DNA from 2 places in the Caproiciproducens sp. LBM24188 genome. Region 2 is predicted to be linked to the other one. Evidence: a T-box and tRNA genes for the amino acid it is inferred to sense, from the RefSeq annotation. Region 2 holds a T-box; the other holds one or more tRNA genes.
What was found. The T-box of region 2 lies ahead of pheS (phenylalanine--tRNA ligase subunit alpha). A T-box ahead of a tRNA ligase gene usually reads a tRNA of that ligase, here a tRNA-Phe.
Positions count from the first base shown of each region.

Region 1: it has a tRNA-Phe gene. The T-box ahead of pheS (phenylalanine--tRNA ligase subunit alpha) is inferred to sense a tRNA for this amino acid. The anticodon was not compared.

Region 1 covers NZ_CP196862.1:105,099-116,274, forward strand. Annotated here, with positions in the region: gene ACSVDI_RS00445 (alpha-ketoacid dehydrogenase subunit beta) at 1-459, shown strand, start outside; gene ACSVDI_RS00450 (NAD-dependent epimerase/dehydratase family protein) at 473-1,510, shown strand; gene ACSVDI_RS00455 (O-fucosyltransferase family protein) at 1,670-2,821, shown strand; gene ACSVDI_RS00460 (O-fucosyltransferase family protein) at 2,950-4,011, shown strand; gene ACSVDI_RS00465 (O-fucosyltransferase family protein) at 4,001-4,960, shown strand; gene ACSVDI_RS00470 (aminoglycoside phosphotransferase family protein) at 4,993-5,895, shown strand; gene gmd (GDP-mannose 4,6-dehydratase) at 6,017-7,045, shown strand; gene ACSVDI_RS00480 (GDP-L-fucose synthase family protein) at 7,077-8,012, shown strand; gene ACSVDI_RS00485 (DivIVA domain-containing protein) at 8,069-8,521, opposite strand; tRNA gene ACSVDI_RS00490 (tRNA-Phe) at 8,728-8,803, shown strand; tRNA gene ACSVDI_RS00495 (tRNA-Gly) at 8,810-8,885, shown strand; gene ACSVDI_RS00500 (inorganic pyrophosphatase) at 8,980-9,369, opposite strand; gene ACSVDI_RS00505 (hypothetical protein) at 9,625-10,518, shown strand; gene ACSVDI_RS00510 (hypothetical protein) at 10,490-10,648, shown strand; gene ACSVDI_RS00515 (MarR family winged helix-turn-helix transcriptional regulator) at 10,953-11,176, shown strand, end outside.
Region 2 covers NZ_CP196862.1:1,821,241-1,832,416, forward strand. Annotated here, with positions in the region: gene ACSVDI_RS08570 (hypothetical protein) at 1-44, opposite strand, end outside; gene ACSVDI_RS08575 (NAD(P)H-hydrate dehydratase) at 68-1,630, opposite strand; gene acpS (holo-ACP synthase) at 1,690-2,061, opposite strand; gene ACSVDI_RS08585 (DUF6106 family protein) at 2,042-2,557, opposite strand; T-box leader at 2,808-3,029, shown strand; gene pheS (phenylalanine--tRNA ligase subunit alpha) at 3,094-4,113, shown strand; gene pheT (phenylalanine--tRNA ligase subunit beta) at 4,136-6,514, shown strand; gene ACSVDI_RS08600 (IreB family regulatory phosphoprotein) at 6,586-6,831, shown strand; gene ACSVDI_RS08605 (hypothetical protein) at 6,887-7,186, shown strand; gene purD (phosphoribosylamine--glycine ligase) at 7,255-8,523, opposite strand; gene ACSVDI_RS08615 (phosphoribosylaminoimidazolecarboxamide formyltransferase) at 8,541-9,716, opposite strand; gene ACSVDI_RS08620 (IMP cyclohydrolase) at 9,731-10,435, opposite strand; gene purN (phosphoribosylglycinamide formyltransferase) at 10,438-11,067, opposite strand; gene purM (phosphoribosylformylglycinamidine cyclo-ligase) at 11,061-11,176, opposite strand, start outside.

The sequences.
Region 1 (11,176 bases), 1.3 Mb from region 2:
CGCTGGCTTTACAAAACCACGGGCGATGTTCCGGAACCCCTCTATTCCATTCCGCTCGGCAAAGGCGCTATTCGCAGGCCGGGAACGGACCTGACCATCGTGGCGGTTTCCTACATGGTAGTGGAAGCCATGAAGGCGGCGGAAAAGCTGGCGGCGCAGAATATTTCGGCGGAAGTTGTTGACCTTCGGAGCATTAAACCCATCGATGAGGCTATCATTCTGGGATCCCTTGCGAAAACCGGAGCCCTTCTGGTCACGGATACCGGCAACATCACCGGCGGAGTCGCTTCCGAAGTGGCCGCCATGGTAAGCGAAAAGGGATTTTCCCTGTTAAAGCATCCCATTGCGCGCGTTTGCTGTCCCGACTGCCCCACACCGGCCAGCGATATACTGGAAAAGGCGTACTATCCCGATTCCGACACCATCTGTGCCCGGGCGCTGGAAATGCTGAAACAGTAAAGGGGGACTTTGGGTGGACAAAATCATTGAGCAGGACTGCCTGGAATATCTTGAAAAAATCGACCTGTCCCCCTTAAAGGGGAAAACCGTTTTGATTACCGGTGCCAACGGGCTGATTGGCACCTACCTTATTACCCTGCTGCATTTGGCAAACGTACACCGGAATCTTGGGGTGGAACTCATCGCAGTCAGCAGAAGCTCCCCTTGTGAAAAACTGCGTGACATCTTCGAAGACCGGTATCACTTTCTTTCCGTGAACCTTGCCGAGGAGGACCTTCCCGCGCTGCCCTGCAAAACGGATTATATCATTCACGGAGCCACCTATGCGCAGCCCGGCAAGTTTTTGGAGCGCCACGGGGAAACCATTCACCTGAATACGGTGGTTACGGAAAGCCTGCTGAAGCTTGCCCTGCGCGACCACGCAACGCTTTTGTTCCTCAGTTCCTCCGAAATCTACGGCAACCCCGACCCCGCCCACATTCCCACCGCAGAAGACTTCCCCGGGCTCTGCCCGACGGATAACGTGCGGGCAGTCTATGCGGAATCGAAGCGGATGGGGGAAACGCTGTGCTACTGCTACCGGGAATTTGAAGGAGTGGACGCAAAAGCCGCACGAATTTCCATGACGTACGGACCGGGGGTCAGCATCCACGACAAGCGCGTGATGGGGCAGTTTATGAAACAGGCCCTGACCAACCGGAAAATTGAAATGCTGGACGATGGCAGAAAAGAGCGGACCTTCTGCTATATTGCCGACTGCATGCTCATGCTGCTCAACATCCTGCTGTACGGTAAGGAATTTGTCTACAACGTCGGCGGGCGCGATCGAATCAGCATCCGGAAACTGGCACAGGAAATCTGCTCTTTAACCGGCAGCACGCTTACGGTAAAGCCGTCCCAAGAGCGTACCGCCCAAAACATTGAGGTTTCCCCGGACCGGGTTCAACTGGACATTGGGAAAGTCTGCACCGAGTTCCATTTGGAAACGCTTAAGCCCTTCCGCGAGGGCCTTGCACGCACGATTGCGTGGAACCGGCAGCTTTTGAATTAAAAAACGGGAATCCCTGCCTAAAGGCGGAGATTCCCGTTTTCTGGTTTCTTCCTTTCCGGCCTTGTTCGGGAGCGCCGCGTGAAAACGCCGCCACACACAAAACACCCCGGCTCACATAATATACTATGATATTTTAATTTTACCGGGGTGATAACAGGCATGTCCAACGACAAATTTTTGCTCATCAAGGCCTGGAGTTACATTTTATGGTCGGATGTGGAACATGTTTTAAGCCAACTTCTGCTCGCGGAAATTACAGGCCGGATTCCGGTAGTTTACTGGCCGACCCACTGTCTGCACAACGGGTTCGAGCATACCAATGGATTTGAACTGTATTTTGAACCCGTTTCCAACTATACAATATTCGATGTGGCCAAACCCGAGTATACCTTTTACCCGCCCGTTTGGGACCAGGACAATTTACTGATGGATGACCCGAACCGGGAAACCTGGGTGTATCGGAATCTAGGCGAAATGCTGAGCTGCAAGGAAAACGTTCTGGTCGGCGACGTTTATTTCGATATGTATAACCTGATTCCGTTTATCAAAAAAGATAACCCCGCCTACGGCATGACGGTCAGCCAGATTTACAACTACCTGTTCAAAAAATACATCCACCTAAAGCAGGATGTGGAAGTGGAAATTCAGGGATTTTATAACTCCTGGCTGCGGGACAACGGACCTTTGCTTGCGGTGCATGTATGCAGCCCGGAAAAGAACAGGGTCTTTCAAATTAAAAGCCGAAGAAAACAGCGCTATCAATACCACTCTAAAAGCTACAAAAACTCCAAAAAGGATGCGAAGCAGGAAAAAGTCAAGGTACCGCGCTTCGGCCGCAAACGCAAAATTATGCAGCCAAACAAGCCGTATCACGATGCCATCAAAAAATATATTGATAAGTACGATGTAAAAACCATTTTCCTGGCGACCAACAGCGAAGAAATTTTGAAAGAGTACCGAGAAAAATACGGCTCCATGGTGGTCTCCACAGAGTGCAGCCGGCTTTCCGGGGAAAAGGAAAACGAGTACCTCGACAGCTATATTGTCAAGCGGCGCAGGGGCATCGAAATTTTGAAAGATACCTTCCTTGCCGCAAAGTGTGACTTCTTCGTCGGCAACGACTTTTCCAGCCTGTCCCATGCGGTTACTTTTGTCCGCGACTGGCCCGATGAAAATGTGAAGCTTCTCTATTGGGAATACCGCCATAGAAAATACCCGATCAACGCGGAGGTCATCGCCCCGCGCGACCGGAGAGGAATTTTCGGGAAGATTGAAAACTGGCTGGAAAAACGCTCGGATTCGTCATCCTGAGCCATACCTGTGAGGGAAACGTATGAAAAGCAAGCTTTTAAAACCGGAATGGTCTTTCCCCTTAAGGGAACTGCGCCGGCCGATCCCGGCCGAAGCCTCCGGTCTGCAACGAAAGGATGATCTTGACCATGACTAAAGATCGGTTTTTACTGATAAAGTCCTGGGGCTGCGGGTTTTGGTCGGATGTGGATCACGTGATGGGCCAGCTGCTCGCGGCGGAAATCACAAACCGGATTCCGGTCATCTACTGGGGCCCCAACAGCCTGTACGCGGAGTCGTTCCAATCCAACGCATTTGACCTCTATTTTGAGCCGGTTTCCAATTTTACCATTCAGGACATCGCCTGGCCGCACTACACCTTTTATCCTCCTATTTGGAACGCGAAAAACGTGATGATTGAGGACCTGGATAAAATCGCGTGGGAACACCGGAACCTTGGGGAAATGATGACCAGCGACGCAAGCGTCGTGGTAAGCGACGTACACTATTTCGTCCGCCCCATGATTCCCTTTATTCCAAAGGACCACTGGGCCTACGGGATGACTCCGCACCAAATTTACCGGGGACTCTTTGATAAATACCTGAAGCTGAAACCAGATATTCAGGCGGAAATCGAGGACTTTTACGAGAAAAACCTCAAGGGCTCGGAACCGCTGCTCGGCGTGCACATCCGGGGCGGCGACAAGGTGCGCGAGGTGGAAAAACTGTCGAACCTGAACAAACGGTACTACACGCAGATTGACCGTTTTATCCGCCGGTACGGGATTCAAAAGATTCTTCTTCTGACCGACACCGAGGATATTCTAAAAAACTTTGTCCAGCGTTACGGCTCCATGGTAGTTTACACCGACTGCCGCAGGGGCGAACTGAATGCCACCGCAAACGCCGCTCACCTGCAAAATTACAGCGACAAGCGGCGCAAGGGGATTGAAATTATTAAGGATACCTATTTGGGGGCAAAGTGCGACTTCTTCATTGGCAACGGTTACTCCAATGTATCGTACACCGTGAAGCGCCTGAAAGACTGGCCGGAGGACCATATTACACTGTTCTTCCGCGACTTGAACCATGAAAAAAGGCTGGCGAAAAAACGGACGCGGAAAGAAGGGCGCCGGCGCGTAAAGCTGATGCGCAAGCATAAAAAAGAGTATCCGGAATTTTATGGAGGTGTGAACACCTATGCCGAATAATCGATTTCTGCTGATTAAGGCGCTGGGGCACAGCATCTGGTCGGATGTGGACCACGCAATCTGCCAGATTTATGCCGCGGAGCTGACCGGAAGAACCCCGGTTGTCTACTGGGGCATGGAAAGCATGTACAGCGCTTCACTGAATACCAATTCCTTTGAACTCTTCTTCGAGCCGGTGTCGGAATATACCGTCGACGATGTGGTTCGCACGGAGTTCACCTATTACCCATCGGTCTGGCGGTACTCCAATGTGCTGGCGGACGACACCGACAAACTGAAAATGCAGGACCGTGATTTGAAAAGCATGATGACCAGCGACGCAAACGTACTGGTCAGCGACGTTTATTATCCCCTGCGGTCCATCATCCCCTTCGCGAAAAGTGACCACTGGTCTTACGGCATGACGCCCTGCCAGATTTACCGCAGGCTGTACCAGAAATACCTGAAACTCAAACCCGAAATCAAGCGCGAAATTCAAAAGTTCCACAACATCAACCCGAATTTCCGGGATGAACGGCCGATTCTGGGCGTTCATGTGCGCGGAAAGGCACTGGTAACCGAAGTGGCGCAGCTTTACGACTTGAACGAGCTTTATAAGCCGTACATCTGGGAGTATATCGTCCGATATAACGTGCGTCATATCTTCGTGATTACCGATTCCAACAAAATGTTCCGCCAGTATAAAAAGCTGTACGGACACGGCGATATGATGATTTACCCCGACAGCAAAAAAACTCCTTTCCAACCAAGGATTCCAACCTGCCTGCTGGATTACCCCAACAAAAGGCACAAGGGTGTGGAACTGCAGAGAGACACCATTGAAATTATTAAGGACACGTACCTGGCTTCTCAGTGTGATTTCTTCATTGGAAACGGCTATTCCAATCTTTCCAACGCGGTCATGCGGCTGAAGGACTGGCCGGAAACAAACATCAGGCTCCTGTATTAAGCGGCCCAGCCTGCTTTGCGAGGTGACGCTATATGGCTGAAAACCAAACACGGTATATCCAGACGATTACCACGTATTATCCCCAGATTAACCTGACCAACCTTCGGTTTAACCAAACGGATGGCAAACACTGTGATATTGTCACGGTCAACGACGAAGTCCTGTTCAAATTTTCGCGCTACGACTGGACGGCCGCCTTTTTGACCAACCAGATTCGGGTCACCGACTTTATCCGTGGCTATGTCAACATGCCGCTGCCCCGGATGGAACCCCTGGGAACGGGAGCGGCAAAATGCGAATTTGTGAAAGGAGAACCGCTGTACCGCGAGGATATTCTGCTAATGAGCGAAAGCGATCAGAACCACATTGCCCGGCAGATCGGCGTTTTCCTGCGGCAGCTTCACACCATTCCGCCGAAACTACTGAAGGAAAACCGCATTTTGGAAATTCCGTATGACCTGTCCAGGGAAACCGTTCTGTCGGAATTGGAACAGATTAAGCGGAAGGTGTACCCGTACTGCGACAGTTACGAGCAAAAACGCATTGCGCGGGTCTTCCGACCCGTGGTGGAAAACGAGGACTTTCTAATTCATTCGCCGTGCCTGATTCACGCCGACCTTTCGCCCCGCTGCTTTCTGCACGATGTTAAGACCAAAAAAATGAAAGGTGTGGTCGGCTTCGGCTGCGCAGGCATCGGCGACCCCGCCTACGACTTTGGCGTTGCGATCCAGACCTTTGGGGAAACCTTCGTCAAGCGCATTGGAAAGTATTACGGCAGCTTGACCGGGCTAATGGATCGGGCAAGGTTCTACGCCGGCTACAACGAGCTGCTTCTGAAAAAGAACATTGCGGACCGCATCATAACGCGTGACTTTTCCGGCTTCCGACTGGATTCATTTGCGGCCGACCGGATGCCGGTGGGCTCCCCGGTCTAAAAACCACGCGCGCCCAGGGCCGTTTTTCCTCACACGGCGGTACGGCTTCACATATGATGTACTACATGCACACTGGATTGTGCGCATGCGGGACCAAATTATGACGGGTATGTGAGGTAATATGAAAAAGACACTCATAACAGGAATCACCGGACAGGACGGTTCCTATTTGGCAGAGCTTCTGCTTGATAAAGGGTACGAGGTACACGGATTAATCCGCAGGAGCAGCTCGGAAAACACGCAGAGAATTAATCATCTTCTAACCGACGAAGGCGGCGAGAACCAGCGGTTGTTCCTTCATTACGGGGATCTGAGCGACTCTGGCAGCCTGAGTCGGCTGATTGACAAAGTGGAGCCGGATGAGGTGTATAACCTCGGCGCGCAGAGTCATGTTAAAATTTCCTTTGATATCCCGGAGTTTACGTCGGATGTAAACGGGCTGGGCGCGCTGCGGCTTCTGGACAGCATCCGGGAAGTTAACCCGGCAATCCGGTTTTACCAGGCATCTTCCAGTGAGCTGTTCGGCAAGGTACGGGAGACCCCCCAAACCGAAAAAACACCCTTTTACCCCAGAAGTCCCTACGCGGCCGCAAAGCTTTACGCGTACTGGATTACCGTAAATTACCGCGAAGCGTACGGCCTGTTTGCCTGTAACGGCATTCTGTTCAACCATGAGTCCCCCAGAAGGGGCGGCAACTTTGTCACGCGCAAAATTACGACCGGAATTGCCAACATTCTGGCGGGTAAGCAGGACAAAATCATTTTGGGAAACCTGGACGCTAAGCGCGACTGGGGATTCGCGGGCGATTACGTGGAAGCCATGTGGCTGATTCTGCAGCAGAAAGAGCCGGATGATTATGTGGTAGCCACCGGAGAAACCCACACCGTGCGCGAGTTCTGTGAGCTGGCATTTCAGAATGTGGGAATCCAGCTCCGCTGGGAAGGAACCGGCCTGGACGAAATCGGGGTCGACAGCCAAACCGGTCGGCAGCTGGTAGGCGTAAGCAGCAAATTCTTCCGCCCAAGCGAAGTGGATCTTCTGCTGGGCGATGCCAAAAAGGTCCGGGAGAAACTGGGCTGGAAACCGAAAGTATCGTTTAAAGAACTGGTAAAGATGATGGTGGAACATGATTTGAAAACCGGCACCTAAGGGCATGATTCTTACGAAAGAGGGGTTCGCATTGGAAAAGGGCAGCAGGATTTATGTGGCGGGGCATACAGGAATGGTGGGCTCCGCTCTTGTCAGAGGGCTGCAACAGCAGGGCTACCGGAATATTCTTACCAGGACTCATGCGGAACTGGATTTGACCGACCAGGCCGCAACACGACAATTTTTCGCGGAACAACAGCCGGAATATGTGTTTCTGGCGGCCGCAAAAGTCGGCGGAATTTATGCGAATAGTACCTATCCCGCCGACTTTATCATGGAAAATATGCTGATTCAGTGCAATGTGATTCAAAGTGCGTATGAAAACCACGTAAAAAAGCTGATGCTTCTGGGCAGCTCGTGCATTTACCCGAAGTTGTGCCCCCAGCCGATTAAAGAGGAATACCTCCTGACCGGGGAGCTGGAACCGACCAACCAGGCGTATGCACTGGCAAAAATATCAGGAATAGAAATGTGCCGGTCGTACAACCTGCAATACGGCACGCATTATATTAGCGTAATGCCGGCCAGCCTTTACGGCGTGAACGACCGGTTCGACATTAACAATTCCCACGTAATTCCCTCCATGATTATCAAGCTGCACAAGGCGAAAGAGGAAAAACGTCCGTTTGTGGAACTGTGGGGAACCGGCACCCCGCTAAGGGAATTCCTTTATGTGGACGATATGGCGGAGGCGTGCATCTTCCTGATGAACCACTACGAGGGGAACAATTTCATCAATATTGGTTCCGGGGAGGAAATCAGCATCCGTCACCTAGCGGAAACTGTGAAAAAGGTTGTGGGCTTCCAGGGGGACTTGATTTTCGACTCAACCAAGCCGGACGGAACCCCCCGCAGGGTGCTGGACAACACCAAAATCCTGGCAACCGGGTGGAGGCCCAAGGTCACCATAGAGGACGGCATTCGAAAAGAATACGAGTATTATTGCAACCATATTTTGAAGGCGTAGTTCTTCCTACAATAAAAACCCCGAAGAATCGAATCTTCGGAGTTTTTTTATGGCTGCTATTCATCGGACAGCTGATTCAGCACCTCCAGCTGCGCATTCAGTAAGGCTTCTGTCTTTTTGCGGAAGGTAAACATTTTCGCTTTCAGTTCTTCATAGGCAAGATTGATTTTATTCACCTGCTGATTGGCGTCGCTTACCATTTTTTGTGACGTTTTCTCCGCTTCCTGCAAAATTCCCTGTGCTTTTTCTGTAGCTGCCGCTTTCATTTCGTCGCTGGTTTTCTGTGCGACCACAAAGCAGTGCTGCATCGCTTCCTCCAGCGACTTATAGTGCTTTATGGTATCGTCCAGCGTGGAAAGCTGCTCTTTCATTTGATTGATTTCATAGGCGCTTTTTCGATAGTCCTGAATCACTTTGGCCATTACTTCATCAACCTGATCTTTATTGTATCCGTGCAGAAAAGATCTGCAAAATGTGATACTCTCCAGTTTCTCAGGATCATAATTCATCCTATCCGCCCCCCCTATACTTTACTGAACCGAAAACATTCCTACCTTATGAGTATTCATCAAACGGAAATATATTCGTACTTCCCAAACTTATTGCCAGGGGAATACCAGCTTTGACACATGCAAAAAATTTACGGAACGGGATTGACATTTTTTGTCGGATGTAGTATGATACACAGCGTGCCTGTGATTCGTTCCTCGCATTTGCCTCTGTAGCTCAGTCGGTAGAGCAGGGGACTGAAAATCCCCGTGTCGGTGGTTCGATTCCGCCCGGAGGCACCAATTGATGCGAACGTAGCTCATCTGGTAGAGCGCCACCTTGCCAAGGTGGAGGTAGCGAGTTCGAGCCTCGTCGTTCGCTCCAAAAACAGGGAGCCCCGTAAAATGAATTTTCATTCGTTTTACGGGGCTCTTTTTTCGTAAAACCGGGCAGAAAAGAAAGAGCGTTTCGCGCCGAATCAACCGCTTTTTCTTGTGAGGAAGATGCCCTTCATACCCTCCGTGCGATTGTGGAACCGGTAAATCGCGTCCTTTTCCGCTTCGGTGCAGCCAATTAGAATTTTCAGTTCCGAATCCCGTTTCGCCCGGTCCACTATGCAAATCACCGCGTCCACTTTCTGCGGCTGCGCGGTACCGCGCCATACGTCAATTCCGCCGCCGTCCATGGAAGAGGTATTTTTCAGGTAGCCATAATCCACCTCATAGACCATCTCCGGGTACTTCGGGTGACGGGAGCCCTTTGGCCGGTCAATGACGATTTCGGAATCGCGAACCAATTCATCCAGCATACTCCAGAACGCGAAATCATATTGCGTTCGGTCTTGCTTTTCCTGCCTGTTGTCCATCATTTTGTTCTCCTGAAAATCGGTTGATGTCCGCCGGCAAACTTCGAAGCCGCTCAGCGGATCCCCAGTTTCTCAATATAAAAAAGTGTAACACAGTTTTCGTAAATACAAAACACAATTTTTGCGGGGTATGCTCAACCTGTCCTAATTTTTTATTCTAAATAGAAATAATTCCCGTTTCAAGGTCATATAAATGTAATAATTAACGGAATAATTGAAATTCCGTGAAATTGTCAAACTGAAAAGGGAATGAATAGTATGAAATACCGGCGGAATCGTATTTCTCTGCGCAGGGTAGGGGAGTTTGCTCTGACACTGTTTTCCAACTGGGTGCTGCAGAAATTTGTCTGTTTTATTTTTCCTTTCATCATCACCTATGTAATGGAAAATTCCAACAAAAACAAGCCGTTTAATTTTGCGGTCTTTTATTCGTTCCCACAGATTTTATATTTTTCCGCATATTTTTTGATTTTAGTGGGATTTTCCGCCTGCAACCAGCATATATTAAAGCAACAAAAAGACTCCGGGCTGAACCGCGCGGTAGTGGAAGAGCTTCAGAACAATATTACCAGCCTGACCCGCTACATGGTGACGCTGGAAAAAGGAGAGAAAGAGCAGATTTTTGCTTCCCTTTCCCAGTTTATCTGCAATTCGCTCTATACCATATTTTCCAATGAATACCCCGACCGCAGTTTCCGCATCAGTGTGGTAAAGCAGTTCCTCAGCCAAAACACCCTGATGTATACCATGCCCGGATTTAAGTCGAACGACCTGAGCAGCGGGGATAACCGCCCAAGGCCCGTGGCGGACTGTGAAAAATATTTTCGCACCATTCTTTTGACTTCGGTGGAAAAACTGTATCTGCTGGATGAGAAAGGCATTAAAAAGAAGTTCAGTCCCAGCCGTGAACCGCTGGCCGAATACCTGGCGATTCCCAATAAAGGAGATTTCGACAACATCTGTTTTATTCTTCAAATTGACTGCACCAAAGCGGGCAGTTTTGGAAAAAACAAAGCCGAGACGGAAAATTTCGTACGCCAATACATAGAACCGTTTGTGAAGCTTTTGGAAAACGCCTATGTTCAGGAAAGAATGAATTTCATTAGCAGAGGGGCCGAGCAGCTTGAAACACAAACCATTGACACTCATTGAGGGGAGCAGCGAAATCAATAACGGATTTTACGAAAAAGTCAATCAAATTATCGAAGAAGAACGCAAGAAAAACGCGGCAGTCCAAATGCACCGCTCCGACGGAAGCGATGAAATAAAATGCACTTTCTGACGGAAATGCACTTCCTAACGGTTCTATCCCCCAAAAGTTTTTTTGAATGTACCCACTGATTCCACCGCGTTTTCCCTTCCGAAACGGAGCTTTTTTAGAAAATGACTCCTTCACACTTACACTTCACACAGAGGGCGTCCGGCTGCTGCCGGGCGCCCTTTTTCCGTTTTTGCAGGCATACGCCAAACCGCGCAAAATACTTTGAACTTCAAAACGGTTGACAAATGGTTTTCTTTCTGATAAAATACAGAAATTGTAATTTCCTTTCGTTTGAACATCAAAACAAATTTTGGGAGGTGACTGCATGGACAGCGAGTCCGAAAAGATCAATAGCTTTCTGGTTTCGGTATTCAACAATATTCTTCGCATGGAAGAAGCCAGCCTGAAGGAACGAGCCGGCAATCTTTCCATGCGGGAAATGCATGTCATCGAAGCGGTCTGCGACGCTGTAACGCGCCAGCAAAACACCGCTTCAGAAATCGCTCTCTCCCAGAATATTACTGCCGGCACGCTTACTACCACGGTAAG
Region 2 (11,176 bases):
AATAAAACTGCAAGAGTAAGCCATACCAAAACCGCACGCCTCATGCGCAGCACTCCCCGCTGATATTTTATCGAGTCAGGGGTTCCGCCGTGTTTTCCCGCTCGATTTTTAAAAACAGCTTTGGAAGCATCTGAATTAGATCGGTTGGAAGCATCGCACACTGGGAGAATTCTTTGGCGCAGCGGTCCCCAGCTTCACCATGAAGGTAAACCGCGCCGACTGCTGCCTGATAAGGCTCGATTCCCTGCGCGACAAAAGAAGCAATCATTCCGGCCAGAACGTCGCCGCTGCCGCCTTTCGCCATTCCGGCATTCCCGGTGGGATTTAAATATGCTGCACCGGACGGCCCGGCAATAATTGTGCCGGCACCCTTCAGAACGAGCGTTACCCCGTAAGTAAAAGCAAACTTCTGCGCATATTCCAGCCGATGCGCCTGAACATCCCGCACCGTAGTTTTCAAAAGCCTCGCCATTTCACCCGGATGAGGCGTGAGAATAACGGGAACTTCCGCTGTTTTCAATCTATTTATATGTTGTGCTAGAAGGTTTATGCCATCTGCATCGATGATCAGCGGGATTTTGGAATGAGCAAGAACCTCCATCAGCAGGTCAAGGGCAAAGCTGCTCTGCCCCAAACCGCATCCAAGCAGGCAGGCACTTGCCTTTCCAAGTGATTGCAGAAGCGCCTCCCTGCTCGTTTCCGTAATGGTGCCGCTTTCGGTCCGGTCAAGAAGCGTGTATACCGGTTCGGCAAGCCGTGAACCGACAATTCCATAGATGGACCTAGGAAGCGCAATATCGACAATTCCCGCTCCGCAGCGTACTGCCGCACCGGCGCTCATGACCGCGGCGCCGGCCATTCCCTCACTGCCGCAAACGCACAGCAAGCGCCCATAATTCCCCTTGTTGCTTTCCGGATTGCGCGGCCTGATGATGGATTTTGCGTGTTTCCATTCTGTTACCTCCAGTGTGGATTCCTGCGTTTCAATCAGGTGCGAGTCAATTCCGATTGGAAGCACTGCGACGCGTCCGCAGAAAGAACGCGCCGGTTCCAGTAAATGACCGTTTTTCAGAGTGGAAAAGGAAACGGTGTAATCTGCCGCCATACATGCGCCTTCCACAGCTCCCGTGTCACAATTGGCACCGCTCGGAATATCGAGGGAAACCAGTATGCCACCGGCCTGGGCTGCCGCATGAAACAAGGATGTCATATTTTCCGGAGCGCTTCCATGGAAGCCAGTTCCATAGATTGCGTCAATGATAAAATCCGCGGAACTTACCATCTGCTCCACTTGCTCCGGAAGTTCTTCATAAAATACTGTTTTCACGTTGGTCTGCTGCAGCCGTTCGAACATAGTGCGGGAAATTTCTGTCGCGGGAAGGCCCTGAACCAAGACTACAACCACCAGAGCACCGGCTTCTGACAAACTGCGGGCAACCACATAGCCGTCGCCCCCGTTGTTCCCTTTTCCGCAAAGAATCACAACATGCTTGTTGGAAAATTGAAATTGTTTCTTTAAAAACTGGGCAGCGGCATTCCCGGCGTTTTCCATCAGCTGTAAATAGCTGATGCCGGAAGCCACCGCCCTTTTTTCCAGTTCCCTTGACTGGGCACAATTCAGGACTTTCATGACGGATAAACCGCTCCTTTCATCGTGTAACATCGGCCGGGCGGCACGGGAAGGAAGGCTTACCCCTGCTTTTCTTCCCCAATTACCACGGCCGCAGCATATTCACGGGTATGCGTAATACTGACGGAAAAAGTGATTCCACGTTCTTCTGCGATTTTGACCGCATTGCCGCTTAAATGCAGGTATGGCTGACCGTTCGGGGCGCGGAGCAGCTCCACCTCATTCATGGAAAATCCACGCAAACCGGTACCAAGAGCTTTTGAAAACGCTTCTTTCGCACAGAAGCTGGCCGCTACGCTTTGAACGGGAAATCCGCGCATTTCAAGCTGAGAGTACTCGGACGGACCGAGTACTCTCAGACAAAAGCGCGGATTTTTCATCGCATTTTTTATTCTGTTGATTTCAACCAAATCAATTCCGACCGAATGCATCAATCGCTACCTGCCTTTGGAGAAACGGCTTGATTGCTCCAAGGACCTTTTCGTTGGGGCTGAATACGACCAGCACATTCCCGCCCTTTTTCGAATCGTTTCCGACAAAATACCATGCGTCCTGACCGTCGTCCGTAACGGAAGCAATCAGTCGGGCAGCATATGTTTTCTGCTGATGTTCTGCGGGGTTGTATTTTCCCATTTTCTCAACATTATGTGCATCCATGGAAATGACTCTTTTCCGGCTGCGGCGGTTAATAATTTTATCAATGGTAATATCGCCGTTTGTAATGCTGTATTCAAATTCCAGATTTCGGGAAGAAATCAGATAATAGGCTCCAAAACAAACGGCTATCAGTATAATTAAAGAAAAGCTGGGAATAAAGAGCATGCTTGCAGCAATGAGGAGAAGCCCCACAATTATAATTCCGGCAAAGATCAAATAATCCTTGGTTCCAAACTTCTTCTTTATAATTTGTTCAATAAATACATCCATTTTCCTGCCTCCATTTGTTAACCATTACTGCATATTGTAGCATACCCGGTTTTTATTTACAACCATTATTCTAATCTTTCCCATTACTGCAATAAAGATGTCATAAGTTGGAATAGCGCGCGGTCAACAGCAATATCCCGGATTTGCCGAAAATCTGCAGGCTGAATCGTAAAATTATGCCATAGGATATGCGACCGTTTGGAACTACTTGCATTTTCCAGACAAAAGTGATAATATTATTCAATACTGAGACAACATGAGGAAAAAGGAAGTAACCTTTGGGCATCCGCCAAGAGAGAGCGTGCCACCGGCTGAAAACACGCTTGCGGATAAAAAAGGCGAAGTTCCCTTTGGAGTGGCGCAGCTGAACAACAAGCGAGGAGCAAACAGTAGGCTGCGACGGCAGGCACCGTTATTGGCCGTAAAAGCATCAATTAGGGTGGTACCACGGAGCTAAGCCTTCGTCCCTTTCGGGGCGGGGCTTTTTTATTTTAAGTTTTAAAATATTTTCTTATAGCAGGAAAGGAAGGACTTTCATGAAAGAAAAGCTTGAGGCGATCCGCGAGCAAGCAATCCGCGAGCTGGCTGAGGCAAAGGGCCAGCAGGTATTGGAAAATTTGCGGATTAAATATCTGGGCAAAAAAGGGGAATTGACTTCTATTTTAAAGCAGATGGGCAGCCTGTCCCCGGAGGAACGGCCGAAAATCGGTCAGCTTGCAAACGATGTGCGCGCATTCATTGAACAGGATCTGGTAAAGCGCGCCGCAGAACTAAAGGAAGAAGAACTTAACAGAAGGCTGCAAAAGGAAAAAATAGACGTTACCATGCCAGGAACCAGACACAAGCTTGGTTCCAAGCATCCTCTTTCCATCGAATTGGATGCCATTAAAGAAATCTTTATTGGCATGGGTTTCGAAATCGTAGAAGGCCCCGAAGTGGAATATGACTACTACAACTTTGAAGCACTGAATATTCCGAAAAACCACCCAGCCAGAGATACGCAGGATACCTTCTACATCACCGACAATATTTTACTGCGTACCCAGACTTCCCCGGTTCAGGTCCGCGTGATGGAAAAACAGAAGCCACCGATTCGCATCATCTCCCCTGGCCGTGTCTACCGTTCCGACGCCGTAGATGCCACCCATTCCCCACTGTTCCATCAAATTGAAGGCCTTGTGGTTGACAAAGGCATTACTTTTGCCGATTTGAAGGGAACACTGGAAACGTTTGTAAAGCGCATGTACGGCGAAGACTCTGTCATCCGTTTCCGCCCGCATCACTTCCCCTTCACCGAACCTTCGGCGGAAGTTGACGTACAGTGCTTTAACTGCCATGGCGAAGGCTGCCGCCTATGCAAGGGCGAAGGCTGGATTGAAATTCTGGGCTGCGGCATGGTTCACCCGAAGGTTCTTTCCAACTGCGGCATCGACCCGGAAGTTTACAGCGGTTTTGCGCTTGGCATGGGACTGGAACGTGTCGTCATGCGGAAATACAACATTGACGATCTTCGTCTGTTCTATGAAAACGACATCCGGTTCTTGAAGCAGTTTTAAGTCATGAGGAGGCGTATTTAAAATGAATTTATCCATGAGATGGTTAAAAGAATTTGTCGAGTTGGACGAAATGCCAATGCGTACTTTCACCGAAGCGGTCACTATGAGCGGTTCTAAAGTGGAAGGCTGGGAAGTCGAAGGCAGCGAAATCAACAATGTGGTTGTTGGAAAAGTGCTGTCGCTGGAACGTCACCCAGACTCCGATCATTTATGGATCACCAAAATAGACGTTGGCAGCGGAGAGCCGCTCCAAATTGTCACCGGGGCACAAAACCTGAAGGTGGGCGATGTGGTTCCGGTCGCTTTGAACAATTCCACCCTTCCGGGCGGCAAGAAGATTAAAAAGGGAAAGCTACGCGGTGTGGAAAGCAACGGAATGCTTTGTTCCCTTGGGGAACTTGGCTTAACCAAACACGATTTTCCCTATGCCATTGAAGACGGTATTTTTGTTCTGCAGGAGGACTGCAAACTTGGGCAGCCCATTTGTGAGGCGCTTGGTTTCAACGATACCAAAGTCGAGTTTGAAATTACCTCAAACCGTCCGGACTGCTTTTCGGTCATTGGTTTGGCGCGGGAAGTTGCCGCAACGTTTGATAAACCTTTAAAGCTGCACAAGCCGATTGTAAAAGGCGGCCACGGCTCCTGCAAGGACATGCTGGATGTAAAAGTGGAAGCGACAGACCTCTGCTCTGTCTATTCCGCCCGTGTGGTAAAAAACGTACGGGTAAAACCGTCCCCGCGTTGGATGCGTGAGCGGCTCCGCGCCATGGGTGTCCGCCCCATCAACAATATCGTAGACATTACAAACTATGTCATGCTGGAATATGGCCAGCCGATGCATTCGTTTGACCTTCGCTTTATTAAGGACAACAAAATCCGCGTACGCCGCGCCAAAGACGGCGAGTCGATTACTACGCTGGACGGCGTGGAACGCAAATTGACCACCAAGAATCTTGTAATCGCCGATTCCGAAAAACCGATTGCCATTGCCGGCGTCATGGGCGGCGAATACAGTGGAATTATGGACGACACCACCACCATTGTCTTTGAATCCGCGTGCTTTGACGGAGCCTCCGTGCGTACCACCGCCCGTGATTTGGGAATGAGAACCGACGCGTCATCCCGCTATGAAAAAGGGCTTGACCCAAACAACTGCCTGCCGGCGTTGGAACGCGCCTGCGAACTGGTGGAACTTCTGGATGCGGGCGACGTAATGGATGACTATATGATTGATCGTCATTATGATTCGGAGCGCAGAAAAATTTATCTCGATGTTGACTGGATCAATCGTTTCTTGGATACTCATCTGACTGCGAATGAGATGAAGACCATCTTAAAGAAACTGGACTGCGAGTTTGAAGGCAACCTGATTCTGGTGCCGACCTTCCGCCCTGACTTGGAGCACAAAGCGGACATTGCCGAGGAAATCGCGCGCTTCTACGGCTACAATAAAATTCCAGGCACCCCCCTCCCCGGCGGCGCACAAGGAAAATATTCCGACTGGCAGAAATTTAAGCGTACCATTAATGATACCATGCTCGCGCTTGGCGCAAGCGAAATTATGACGTACTCCTTCATCAGCCCGAAGTACTATGATAAAATCCGCATGCCGGCGGATTCCCCGCTTCGTAAATCGATCACCATATCCAATCCGCTTGGGGAAGACACCAGCATTATGCGCACCACAGCCTTACCGTCCATGATGGAAGTACTTGCCCGCAACTACAATAACCGGAACGAAGCGGTTTGCCTGTTTGAACTGGCAAGCGAATACATTCCGACCACGGAAGATAAGCTTCCCGAAGAAAAGAACACCTTGATTGTTGGGATGTATGGAAATCAGGCAGATTTCTTCACCGCAAAGGGAATGGCGGAGCAGCTTTTGGAAGAACTTTCAGTAAGCGGGTATGAAATTGAAGCTTCATCCGATGAATACAGCTACCATCCCGGCCGTTGCGCCGTGCTCACCCTGGATGGCGAGCGTCTTGGCGTGATTGGCGAAATACACCCCAAAACGGCTGAAAACTATGGGATAGCAGAACGGGTCTATTGCTTTACCTTGGATGTGGACCTGATGTTCCGACATGCAAAAGCGGAGAAGACTTATATTCCCCTGCCAAAATTCCCTGCTGTTACACGTGACCTTGCGCTGCTTTGCAATGAGGATATCCCGGTGCTGAAGCTGGAAAAAATCATCGCAAAGGCTGCCGGAAGTCTGCTGGAAAAAATTCGTCTGTTTGACGTGTATCAGGGCGAACAGATTGAAACCGGTAAAAAGAGTGTAGCGTTCAGCCTGGTTCTGCGTTCCAGCGACAATACCCTGACGGAAGAGCATACGGCCTCCGTAATGAAAAAGATCATGAAAGAACTGGAAAAGGCGGGGATCTCGCTCCGTTCATAAACATTTGTTCACAAAATGTTCTTGAATTTATATGCCGTATGTTGTATTATAACAGTACTGGAGGTGTTTCCATGCTAGATAAGACGATGACGTTTTCAATTGGTGACGATCGCGAAGGGGATATTAAAAAGGTATTGACTTTGGTTTATGATTCCCTGAAAGAAAAGGGGTACAACCCCATTAATCAGATTGTAGGCTATATTCTGTCGGAAGATCCCACCTATATTACCACGCACAATGGGGCTCGTAGTCTTATCCGCAAGATAGACCGGGATGAATTATTGCAGGTTTTGCTGAAATCATATCTTGGCGAGTAATCGGCTGAAATCGGCCGGCGCTTCCTTGTAACTGAATAACAGGAGGAATTCTTGAATGAATGAAAAGACAGGCAACGCCGAGCAGTTCCCTACTTATAGGGGAAAACCGTTGGTGCGCTGCGGCGATGTAATTTATTACGGAAGCATGAAAGATAAATACGTTGTGAAGCTAGAAGTCAAGAGCAAGAAAAAGGTTCAGGATTTGGAAGTTGCCGATAAGGTTTCCATTCAATTGATGTATACGGACCAGAATATACGTGCCCGTAAACAGATTGTAAAATCCAGCGAAAAAAGCGGTTTATACCTTGCCATGGACATTGCCGACGCTTGGCTTTCAAGAGCATTAGCTGAGTAAGGTCAAAAAGATATTAATTTAGGCGATACGGAACTTCCGTATCGCCTTTTCTTATGCTTAATTATGTTTTAACGGTTGATTTTTCCAATATCACGGCGGTAATGTGCGCCTTCAAAATGAATTTTTTCCACGGCGGCATAAGCCTTCTGCAATGCCTCATCCAGGCTCTGCCCTGTTGCGGTTACGCCGAGAACACGCCCGCCGTTGGTGTAAAATTTATCGTCTTTCCATATCGTCCCAGCATGGAACACCTCTGCCCCATCAACCTGTCCCGTTTCATCCAGGCCAGCGATTTCCAGCCCCTTCGGGTAACTGCCCGGATAACCCGGGGAAGCCATCACGACGCATGCACAGGCTTCCTCCAGCCATTCGACCGGCTGTTCCGGCAAACGTTCCTCTACCACGGACTCAATGATATCCACTAAATCGGTTTTCAGCCTTGGAAGTACTACCTGGGTTTCTGGGTCGCCGAAACGAGAATTATATTCAATCACCTTCGGGCCGTCCTGTGTCAGCATCAGGCCAAAATAAAGGCAGCCTTTGAATGTACGGCCCTCCTGATTTAACGCATTCATGGTCGGCAGGAAAATCGTATCCATACATACCTGGGCGAGTTCCTCCGTATAATACGGGTTCGGACTGATGGTGCCCATACCACCGGTATTGGGGCCTTTATCCCCGTCGTAAACCCGTTTATGATCTTTGGAAGAAACCATCGGTTTTAAGCATTTGCCATCCGTAAAGGCCAAGACCGATACTTCAGGCCCGGTTAAAAATTCCTCCACTACAATCCGATTCCCGGAGGAACCGAAAATTTTGTCCTCCATAATAGAATGAATAGCCCGCTCCGCTTCCTCATAACTCGCTGCAATCACCACGCCCTTACCGAGCGCAAGCCCATCCGCCTTAATCACCGTTGGATATTTCCCGGTCGTTCGAATATAATCAAGCGCTTGGTGCGAATCCTGAAAGACCGTGTAGTCCGCTGTAGGAATATGATGGCGTTTCATAAAATCTTTAGAAAAGACTTTGCTGCTCTCAATCACCGCGGCATTCGCGCGTGGGCCGAATGCGGGGATCCCCGCGGCTTCCAGCGCGTCAACCATACCGACGGCAAGGGGGTCATCCGGTGCTACAAAAACCAAATCAATCCGCTTTTCCATGGAAAAGCGCACTATTCCGTCCAAATCCAAAGCCGGAATGTTGACGCATTCTGCGTCCCGTGAAATTCCTCCGTTACCGGGGGCGCAGTAAAGCTTAGTAACTTTACTGCTTTCCTTTAATTTACGTATAATTGCATGTTCGCGGCCTCCGCCGCCAACTACCAGTATTTTCATGGTTCTTCCCCGCCTTTTTAATGATGGAAAAGACGGACGCCGGTGAACGCCATGGTGATTCCGTACTTGTTGCAGGTTTCAATCACATGGTCGTCGCGAATGGAACCGCCCGGCTGTGCAATATAGCAAACACCGGACTTGTGTGCGCGTTCAATGTTGTCGCCAAACGGGAAGAACGCATCGGAGCCAAGCGAAACCCTGGTAAGGGTATTCAGCCATGCGCGCTTTTCTTCGCGGGAAATTGGCTCCGGTTTTTCGGCAAAGAAATTTTGCCAAACTCCGTCCGCCAGCACATCCATATAATCGTCTGAAAGATATACGTCAATGGTATTGTCACGGTCGGGGCGACGGATATCGCTGCGGAACTTTAATCCCAGCACCTTCGGGTGTTGCCGCAGAAACCAGATATCCGCTTTATTCCCGGCAAGCCGGGTGCAGTGGATTCTGGACTGCTGGCCGGCACCTACGCCAATGACTTGACCTCCCTTTGCATAACAAACTGAATTGGATTGGGTGTATTTCAGCGTAATCAGGGAAATCAGAAGGTCGCGCTTCGCATCTTCCGGAATTTCTTTCTGCTCCGTCACCAGATTGGCGATCATGGATTCGTCGATCTGGATTTCGTTCCTTCCCTGTTCAAAGGTAATTCCATAAACATCCTTGCATTCCACAGGATTGGGGCGGTAGCTTTCGTCCATGGCAACTATATTGTATCCGCCTTTGCGCTTCGTTTTTAAAATGGCGAGCGCTTCGTCCGTGTAGCCCGGCGCAATGATTCCGTCGGACACTTCCCGCGCAATCAGCGTGGCGGTTTGTTTATCGCAAGTGTCGGAAAGCGCAATCCAGTCGCCATAAGATGACATGCGGTCCGCTCCCCTTGCCATTGCATATGCGCTGGCAAGCGGGGATAGCTCCAAATCGTCGACAAAATAAATTTTTTTCAATGTATCCGAAAGCTCGGTTGCAACGGCTGCGCCGGCCGGGCTGACATGCTTAAAAGAAGCCGCTGCCGGCAGACCGGTTGCTTTTTTCAGCTCCTGAACCAACTGCCAGCTGTTGAACGCATCCAAAAAATTAATATAGCCCGGTTTGCCGTTTAATACCTGAACCGGCAGCTCGCTGCCGTCTTTCATAAAAATGCGTGACGGCTTTTGATTTGGATTGCAGCCGTATTTTAAAGATATTTCAGACATTACATACCCTCCGCTCAATGATTTTTATTAATGATTCTGGTTTCCACCGCTCCATTCTTCAAATTGATGAAGCGGGTAAACAGAGAAACCTTGTTTTCTTCATTCAGACTGCGCCAGACGGATTCCGTAAAGGTATCGATCGTTCCGTATATCCCAACACGGATTGGTTCGCCGTCAAAAGACGGAAGCGGGTTGCCATCCCCGGCATAGGTATGAATTAAATGCCCCTCCCCGTTCACCGGTGATTCGTATTCATAAAAATAGCGATGTACGGAAGCAGGGGATCCATCCGCACTTTTTAAAATGGAAAGACGGTAGTTCCCGTTCGGTGCAACAACGCCGGAAATTCGCGGCGTATAGTTCGGCGCATCCGGTTCAAACGTACGGGTACGCAGCGCTTCGGCAAAGGATCTTCCCTGTTTCAAAAAATCATAAATCGTATCGGTCTGGTCCCCGTTTGTTACAACGGTCGTTTGGTCCAGTACCCGCACGGGGGAATAAATGATGAGAGACGGATTCACCAATTTTGCGGGGTCAAAAGCCTGCGTACGGATTCCCTGGCCGTCTTCCACAAAGATGCGGTTCCGGCTGTTTTCACTGCGGCCCATAATAAAATAGGCAATAACCGCGCAGGTTCCGTCTGAGCTTTTTCCCAGAAGAATCCCGCGGCCTGGGTATGCGTTTGTGCCGAGCACAGTTTCAAATCGTCTAATTTCCAACATTATTCCTCCTTAATGATTGTTTTCCCGTCCTGAACCAGGATTCTGCCCTGACAGAACAGCGCCGCCGCCTTGGGCAACAGCTGCCACTCCGCCTGTTCCATGACCCTGCGCTGCAGGGTTTCCGGTGTATCCCCAGGAAGAATTTCAACGGCCTTTTGCAGAATGATCGGTCCGCCGTCGCAAACTTCATTCACAAAGTGCACGGTAGCCCCGGTTACTTTCACCCCTCTGCGCAGGGCTGCCTCGTGAACCTTCAGGCCATAATACCCTGGCCCGCAAAAGGACGGAATCAGCGACGGGTGTATGTTGATAATTTGATTTTCATACCGGCGGATGACCGTTTCACTAATGATTGTCATGAAGCCAGCAAGGATAATTAAGCCAATCTGGTTCTGATCCAGCAAAGCGAGGAGTGCCTCATCGTAATCCTGTTGCGTGGAGTAATCCCGGCGGAGTAACACTTTCGTTGGAATTCCGGCTTTTTTCGCCCGTTCCAGCGCATAAGCATCCTTTTTGCTGGAAATCACCAGTGAAAGGACGCCACCGGGCAATTTCCCGTTGTTTTGAGCATCAATTAAAGCCTGCAAATTGGTGCCCCCGCCGGATACCAGCACGGCGATTTTCAGCATAAAATCACGCCTTCTTCGCCGGAGGTCACGGTACCGATGACAAACGCGCGTTCCCCCATGGCATTCAGTTCCTCCACCGCCCGATTTGCCTGCTCTTTTGCCACAACCA